2 linked regions of the Colwellia sp. M166 genome follow. The protein of the gene in region 1 interacts with the protein of each later gene in a pairwise test. Links are inferred from orthologs where the notes say so. Each region holds a gene or a part of one and is shown in the gene's direction. Other genes may lie near its edges.

Evidence for each region. The genes of interacting proteins can lie anywhere in the genome.
Region 2: the proteins of ftsZ (region 1) and FGD67_RS16175 interact in binary tests that used the Escherichia coli proteins (3 or more experiments, as listed by UniProt). The link is inferred for Colwellia sp. M166 from one-to-one orthologs.

Annotation. Positions count from the first base shown.
Region 1 is NZ_CP040755.1:3,007,607-3,010,496, forward strand. It holds ftsZ (cell division protein FtsZ), read left to right. Parts: upstream 1-808; coding sequence 809-1,972; downstream 1,973-2,890. Other genes in the region: ftsA (cell division protein FtsA), read left to right, coding at 1-730; lpxC (UDP-3-O-acyl-N-acetylglucosamine deacetylase), read left to right, coding at 2,111-2,890. UniProt on the Escherichia coli protein: Essential cell division protein that forms a contractile ring structure (Z ring) at the future cell division site. The regulation of the ring assembly controls the timing and the location of cell division.
Region 2 is NZ_CP040755.1:3,572,686-3,578,417, forward strand. The notes cover bases 1,680-4,663. They hold FGD67_RS16175 (bifunctional tRNA (adenosine(37)-C2)-methyltransferase TrmG/ribosomal RNA large subunit methyltransferase RlmN), read left to right. Parts: upstream 1,680-2,590; coding sequence 2,591-3,736; downstream 3,737-4,663. Other genes in these bases: ndk (nucleoside-diphosphate kinase), read left to right, coding at 1,882-2,313; pilW (type IV pilus biogenesis/stability protein PilW), read left to right, coding at 3,778-4,663. Also shown: FGD67_RS16165 (NAD-dependent malic enzyme), read left to right, coding at 1-1,613; more of pilW, read left to right, coding at 4,664-4,977; FGD67_RS16185 (RodZ domain-containing protein), read left to right, coding at 4,990-5,732.

The DNA of each region.
Region 1 (2,890 bases):
AAACATTGTTAAATGTGTTGAACGTTGTGACCTAAAAGCTGATCAATTAATTTTCTCAGCGCTTGCTTCTAGCTACGCAATCTTAACTGATGATGAAAAAGAGCTTGGGATCTGTGTGGTTGATATGGGCGCTGGCACTATGGATATTGCGGTTTTTACCGGTGGCGCTTTACGCCATACCGCGGTAATACCTGTTGCAGGTAATCAAGTTACTAGCGATATTGCAAAGATTTTTCGTACACCGTTAAGTCATGCTGAAGAGATTAAGGTGCAGTACGCCTGTGCGTTGCGCCAAATGGTCAGTATGGAAGAAAATATTGAAGTGCCTAGTGTTGGCGGACGTCCTGCACGCTCGATGTCACGTCATACTTTAGCGGAAGTCGTTGAGCCTAGGTATCAAGAATTATTTGAACTGATCCAAGAGGAACTACGAGAATGTGGATTAGAAGATCAAATTGCTGCGGGTTATGTTTTAACCGGAGGTACAGCAAAAATGGAAGGTGTAGTTGAGTTTGCCGAAGAAGTATTTCAAATGCCAGCACGAGTTGCTCAGCCTTCAGATATCTGCGGATTGAAAGAGTATGTTAACGACCCAACATATTCTACGGTTGTCGGCTTGTTACACTATGGTATGCAAGCGAATCAGCAGCAAAGTAATGAGAAAAAGAAAAGCGAGTCAGTCGGTAGTATCGGCTCGAGAGTACTTGCTTGGTTTAAAGGCGAATTTTAATTAGCGATTTTAGTTACTAATTAAAAGTATAAAAGAGTTTTGGTGGAACAAAACGTATTAAAAATCGGAGATAATAAAATGTTTGAATTAATGGAAGATCACAACGCAGAAGCAGTCATCAAAGTTATTGGTGTTGGTGGCGGGGGCGGAAACGCGGTAGAACACATGGTGTCACAAACCATTGAAGGTGTAGAATTTATTACCGCAAATACCGATTCTCAAGCATTACGTAACTCAGCGGCAAATGTTACTTTGCAGCTAGGTCACGATGTCACTAAAGGACTGGGTGCTGGTGCGAACCCTGAAATTGGTCGCCGAAGTGCGGAAGAAGACCGAGAAACTATTAAAGAAACACTGCAAGGTGCTGATATGGTCTTTATCGCAGCTGGTATGGGTGGTGGTACGGGCACTGGTGCTGCGCCAGTTGTTGCCGAAATAGCCAAAGAAATGGGGATTTTAACGGTTGCGGTCGTGACTAAGCCATTTCCTTTTGAAGGCAAAAAACGCATGAACTATGCCGATCAAGGTATCGAGTTTTTATCAAAAAATGTTGATTCATTGATCACTATTCCGAACGAAAAATTATTGAAAGTGCTTGGCCCTGGCACCAGTTTATTAGATGCCTTTAAAGCCGCGAATAATGTTTTATTAGGTGCTGTGCAAGGTATCGCGGAACTTATTACCCGTCCTGGACTCATAAACGTCGATTTCGCCGATGTTAGAACCGTAATGTCTGAAATGGGTACTGCAATGATGGGCTCTGGCACTGCATCAGGTCCAGACCGTGCAGAGGAAGCGGCAGAAGCTGCTATTTCAAGTCCGTTACTTGAAGACGTTGATTTAGCTGGCGCGCGCGGTATTTTGGTTAATATCACTGCCGGCATGGATATTAGCATTGATGAATTTGAAACTGTTGGTAATGCGGTTAAAGCTTTTGCATCTGAAAATGCTACCGTTGTCGTTGGTGCGGTTATTGACCCTGAAATGACGGAAGAATTACGAGTAACGGTTGTGGCAACGGGTATTGGTGCAGAGCGTAAACCAGATATTACCTTAGTCAATCCTACGCCTGTGGCTGAGCCACAAGTTGTTGGTGGTGACTATATTGCTAGCGCACAACCTGAGCTGTCTGCGAATCCGGTTACTATGCCAGAAGCTAATGCTCAAGCGCAGAAAGTAGCAGCTACTGAACTTGATGATTATTTAGATATTCCGGCATTTTTACGTAAACAAGCAGACTAAGCGATATTCGAAAAGTTAATTACGCAATACTAAAAATGTTGGTTTTTTGATTTTATTAGGCTTTTTTGTTATATTACGTCTCCGCTTATTTTCGGCGGCGACTTATTAGCGCAAAATATAGGCTTAAGAAGGCTATTTATGATTAAACAACGTACGTTAAAAGAAAGTGTCTCTGCCATAGGTGTAGGGTTACATAAAGGTGAAAAGGTGCAGATCACTCTCCGTCCTGCGCCTGCTAACACCGGTATTATTTTTCGCCGAGTTGATTTAGATCCCGTTGTCGATATTCCAGCGACACCGGAAGCTGTGGGTGAAACAACTTTATGTACGTGTTTAGTGAATGAGCAAGGTGTTCAGATTTCCACCGTCGAACATTTGCTTTCTGCTGTCGCAGGTTTAGGTATTGATAACCTCATTGTTGAGGTTGATTCACCTGAAATTCCAATTATGGATGGTAGTGCTTTACCGTTTGTGTATTTAATTCAGTCAGTAGGCATTGAAACATCAAATGTTGCCAAACGCTTTTTACGTATTACTAAAACTATACGCGTAGAAGAAGGTGACAAGTGGGCTGAATTAAAGCCTTATGAAGGTTTTCGGGTTAATTTCGCGATTGAATTTGAACACCCGGTGATTGCTAATACTTGTCAAACCATGAGTATGGATCTTTCAAGTTGTTCATTTGTTAAAGAGATCAGTCGCGCACGCACCTTTGGTTTTATGAAAGATATTGAGTTCTTACGTTCACATAACCTTGCCTTAGGTGGTAGCTTGGAAAACGCGATTGTTTTAGATGAATATCGCATGCTCAATAAAGATGACTTACGCTACGATGATGAGTTTGTTAAGCATAAAATTTTAGATGCTATTGGTGACCTGTATATGGGCGGTGTTAGCATCTTGGGTGAACTGAATGCT
Region 2 (5,732 bases), 570 kb from region 1 along the record:
GTAGTGCATTTAGTGAAGAGGAACGCTCACATTTTAATTTAACCGGCTTGTTACCGCCGCGTTTTGAAAGTATCGATGAGCAAGTTGAACGTGCTTATATGCAGTATCGTACTTTTGATACTAACTTGAATAAACACATATATTTACGTGCGATTCATGATAATAATGAAACTTTATTTTTTAAGTTAGTGCAAGCGCACCTGGCTGAAATGATGCCAATTATTTATACCCCAACCGTTGGTGATGCTTGTGAACAATTTTCTGATATTTATCGTAGTTCACGAGGTTTGTTTGTTTCTTATGACCAACGTCATCAGCTTGATGACATTTTGCGTAATGCCACGAAAAATAAAGTTAAAGTTATCGTCGTTACCGATGGTGAGCGTATTCTGGGTTTAGGCGATCAAGGTATTGGCGGTATGGGCATTCCAATTGGTAAGCTCTCGCTTTATACGGCTTGTGGTGGTATTAGCCCAGCATATACTTTGCCGGTTATGCTTGATGTTGGTACCAATAATGAAAAACTGTTAAACGATCCTATGTATATGGGCTGGCGCCATCCTCGTATTGAGCAAGAAAAGTACGATGAGTTTTTAGCAATGTTTATCAATGCTGTTAAACGTCGTTGGCCACATGTGTTATTGCAGTTTGAAGATTTTGCGCAACCTAATGCCACACCATTACTAAACCGTTACCGTGATGAAATATGTTGTTTTAACGATGATATTCAAGGCACAGCGTCAGTAACGGTTGGCACGTTATTAGCGGCTTGTCGCACCAAAAATGTACCATTGTCAGCACAACGAGTTGCCTTTGTTGGCGCAGGCTCTGCCGGTTGCGGTATTGCCGAACAAATTATTGCACAAATGGTTAGTGAAGGAATTTCTGAACAACAAGCTCGCAGCCAAATATTTATGATCGACCGTTTCGGTTTATTAACTGAAGGTATGACGGGTTTACGTGACTTTCAAGCGAAACTGGCACAAAAACAGTCTGCCACTGCAACATGGAATGCCGCCGGTGAATACGCTTCGTTGTTAGAAGTCATGCACGGCGCAAAACCAACGATTTTAATCGGTGTTTCTGGCGTGCCTGGCTTATTCACTGAGGAAGTCATCAAAGCGATGAAGTCGCATTGTGCTAGACCTATAATATTCCCACTGAGTAATCCAAGTCGTCAAGTCGAAGCAACGCCAGAACAGGTTATTAACTGGACTGAAGGTGAGGTTATTATTGCTACCGGCAGCCCGTTTGAAGCTGTTGAATATAAAGGCGAACTTTTTCCTATCGCCCAGTGCAACAATAGTTATGTTTTCCCTGGTATCGGCTTAGGGGTAGTTTCTGCCAATATAGCTCGTATCACTGATAAAATGTTAATGGCCGCAAGTGAAATGTTAGCACAAGCTTCACCTTTGGCGAATACCGCCAAGGGAGAGTTGCTACCACCATTAGTTGAAATTGCCGGCCTAAGTAAAAGAATAGCTTTTGCTGTTGCTAAAGTTGCTTATGAGCAAGGGCATGCGTTGCCACTTTCTGATGAACAATTAGCAGAGAAGATTGAGGCTAACTTTTGGACACCGCAATATCGTCAGTACCGCCGCATTAGTATTTAAGCCATGAGCCAATGGCTTTAACATAATAGTGTCGACTGCAAAACGCCCATCTTGATGGGCGTTTTATGTTTTACTGAAGCAACAATGGTCAAGCTGCTTTTAGGCTTTAATGCAATATCATCAGTGGCAGCGGCCCTAGTTAAGAAAATCCCTCAAATTATTACTGTGCTGATGAAAAGTGATAAGCCTAGGCATTTGCTTTTAATTCGTCTATAATCGCGCCAAAATTTATACCGTATTTAATTCTAATTTTATTGAGAGGGCTATCATGGCTATCGAACGTACTTTTTCTATCGTAAAACCTGACGCAGTTGCTAAAAACTTTATCGGTCAAATCTATAACCGTTTTGAAACTGCTGGTTTAAAAATCGTTGCTTCTAAAATGATTCACTTATCAAAAGAAAAAGCAGAAGGTTTTTACGCTGAGCACAGCGAACGTCCTTTCTTCGGCGCTTTAGTTGAATTCATGACTTCTGGCCCAGTAATGGTACAAGTTTTAGAAGGCGAAAACGCTGTTCTTAAAAACCGTGAAATCATGGGTGCTACTAACCCTGCTGAAGCACTTGCTGGTACTATCCGTGCCGATCTTGCTGACTCAATCGACGAAAATGCAGCTCACGGCTCTGACGCTTTAGAATCAGCAGCACGTGAAATTGCATACTTCTTCGCTGATGAAGAAATCTGTCCACGTACTCGTTAATTTTAAAGCTTATATCATAAGCTATCTGCACAACAGGTTGCTTAGTATTGTTTAAGAATTAATTTGAAGGATTTTACCGTTAATCGGTAAAATCCTTTTGTCTATTTTAAGGCTATAGAAAATTGAATGTTTTTGCAGAGCACAGACTACTGAGAACATTGACTTTTATTTAGTTTAAACTTTTTTAAGGTTTGAAATAGATCCACTAAATTGTTTGTTTTGCGCAAAAAGCGTACAATTTATTCTGTAATTTTGTAGTGTTGAGAAACTTTTTATCATGAGTGATGTAACCGAAGTAGTAACCCCTGTAAAGCATAAAATTAATTTACTGAACCTTGACCATCAAGGAATGAGGGAATATTTTGCTTCCATCGGCGAAAAGCCATTTCGTGCCGATCAAATTATGAAATGGATGTATCACTTTGGTTATGATGACTTTGACTTGATGACTAACCTGAATAAAAAGTTACGTGAGAAGTTACAACGTGATACTGAAATTAAAGCGCCTGAAATTTCTGAAAAACAAGTGTCAAACGATGGCACGATTAAATATGCTCTACGTTTAGAAGGTGGTCAGGAAGTTGAAACGGTGTGGATCCCTGAAAATGGTCGCGCAACCCTTTGTGTTTCATCGCAAGTGGGTTGTGCTTTAGAGTGTACTTTCTGTTCAACTGCGCAACAAGGTTTCAACCGTAACCTCTCAATGGCTGAAATTATTGGCCAAGTATGGCGAGTTGCTAATGATATTGGTGCCACTCGTATTGCCGGTACTCGTCCAATTACCAACATTGTTATGATGGGGATGGGTGAGCCGTTACTGAATATGAAAAACCTTATTCCTGCATTAGATACTATGTTAAATGATTTAGGTTATGGTCTGTCAAAGCGTCGTGTTACGGTTAGTACTTCTGGCGTAGTACCTGCGCTTGATATGCTAAAAGAAAAAATTGATTGTGCGTTAGCAATATCAATTCATGCGCCAAACAATAAGTTACGTGATGAATTAGTGCCAATAAATAAAAAATATCCGCTAGAAGAGTTTTTAGCCGCTGCGGGGCGTTATATTGAGGGTTCAAAAGCTAATAAACAGGCAACCATTGAATATGTCATGCTTGACCATGTTAACGATAGTACTGAACAAGCACATGAATTAGCTCATGCTTTGAAAGATTTACCGAGTAAAATCAATTTGATCCCATTTAATCCTTATCCGGGGTCACCTTACACTCGTTCAAGTAATTCACGTATCGACCGTTTCGATAAAGTACTGCAAAGCTACGGCCTGACAGTGATCACTCGCCGCACGCGTGGTGATGATATTGATGCCGCATGTGGACAGTTAGCGGGTGATGTTTTAGATAGAACTAAGCGAACAGGAAAAAAAGAGGTGAAAGCTGAATCAATTTCAGTAAAAATGGTTTAATTCCAACGTTAAATCATTACTGACTAAGTGACGACACTTTTATGATGGCAAAATTATCAACGATTTTTATCGTGTTGCTAAGTACGATGAGTTTAACCGCTTGTGTGACGCAAAATTATGGCCATGATAAAAGTACTCCGTTAATTGAAAATGAAGCAAGTAATAATGAAATAGCCATGACCCGAATTTCTCTCGGCTTAGGCTATTTAAAAATGGGCAATACTCAGCAGGCGAAACTCAATTTAGCGAAAGCTAAACGTTTTGCGCCTAATTTAGTGCAAGTGCACACAGCATTCGCTCATTATTATGAAACGGTTGGAGAAGCTGATTTAGCGATAGAGGCTTTTGAGCATGCTTTAAGCCTTAATAGTGATGATGCCGATACCTTGAATAATTATGGTGTATTTTTGTGTCGCCAAGAAAAATATGCTGCTGCCGAACAACAGATCTTAAAAGCTATAGCGATCCCTAGCTATATCTTAGTTGCACAAAGTTATGAAAATTTAGCACTATGTCAGCTCAAAGCTAAACAGTTTAATAAAGCGGAAATATATCTTGAAAAAGCCATTGCGCATAGTCCCAATAGCGCAAGTTCGTTATATCAAATGATGCGTCTACAATACGCGAAAAGTAACTATACGTCAGCACAAAGCTATTTATATCGCTATGAAAAATCAACGCGTCGTTTTAGTGCCGAGGCATTAGCCTTAGCCTTTAAAATATTTACCAAACAGGGCAACAAAGCTATTGCTGAAAATTATGGCAATATGCTGGTAAAAATGTTTCCTCATTCTTTTGAGGCAAAGCAATACATTTTAAATGAACTATATCGGCTTGATGCTGACAAACTAGCTGAACAATACCGAGATTCACTTGCTAATGGTAAAAAGACAACAAAGAAAAAGCGCGTTGTGGTATTGTCACCGAAAGTTGTCGCGATTTCAGAAAAATCAGACTTGAGTAGTCAAGGCCTCAAGCCAATGATGGTAAATTCAGTTATGCCAACAGTGAAACAAAAGCTTGAATCGCAAGAAAAAATAGCTAGAGAAAACAATAAACCAACTATGGTGTCATTACCTATTCATACTGTGGAACAAGGCGATAGTTTATTTACTGTTGCTAAACAACACAATATTGCGGTGAATAGGTTAAAACGCTGGAATAAGCTGCGTAGTCCTTATATTTTAAAAATCGGTGATGTACTTTATCTCGCAGACCCTAAATTAGCTGCGAAACACTAAGAGTAACGCTTGATGAAGCAAGAGCATATAATATTGAAAAATGAAGAAGAGCAATTATCAGAAATATCTGATGATATTGAAATTGTTGGCCCTGGTCGTATGCTTAAAGAAGCACGAAAAATTAAGGGCTTAAGCCAGCAGCAAGTGGCAGACAAATTAAACTTTAGAATATCACTCGTTGAAAACATTGAAGTTGAGCAATTTGATCTTAGCTTACCTTCGGCCTTCAACCGTGGCTATTTAAAAAGTTACGCTAAGCTAGTTAATATTTCCCAAGAAGATATCTTGAATAGTTATGACCAACTGGGGGGTTCACAGCGTCAATGTGCTGAAATGCAAAGCTTTTCTAAAGGTACTGAAAAACAAGCTGAGCACAATATGCTAATGTGGATTTCTTATCTTATTTTAGCCATTCTAGTGACGGCAACGGTAGTTTGGTGGTTGCAATCACCTTCAGAACAGCCAGAGCCGATATTAACTGAAACGGCTGAATTAGCAGTGGCAGATAATAATAACACTGAGCCCAGCAACTTATCTGATAGTGCCAGTGCAATTGAGCTAAATAATGAAGTTAGTACTGAGCAGCAAGAAACTTTAGCGAATGCACTCGACAATACTATAGACACTGTGACAGCGCCAGCAAGCACTCTACCAACAACAGTAGATGATAGTGTTAAGGTCACAATTGAACCGCTTAACGCTGAACAATCCCCAGTAGTTGAAGCGTCAACTACGCTTCAAGTAGTCTCTGATAA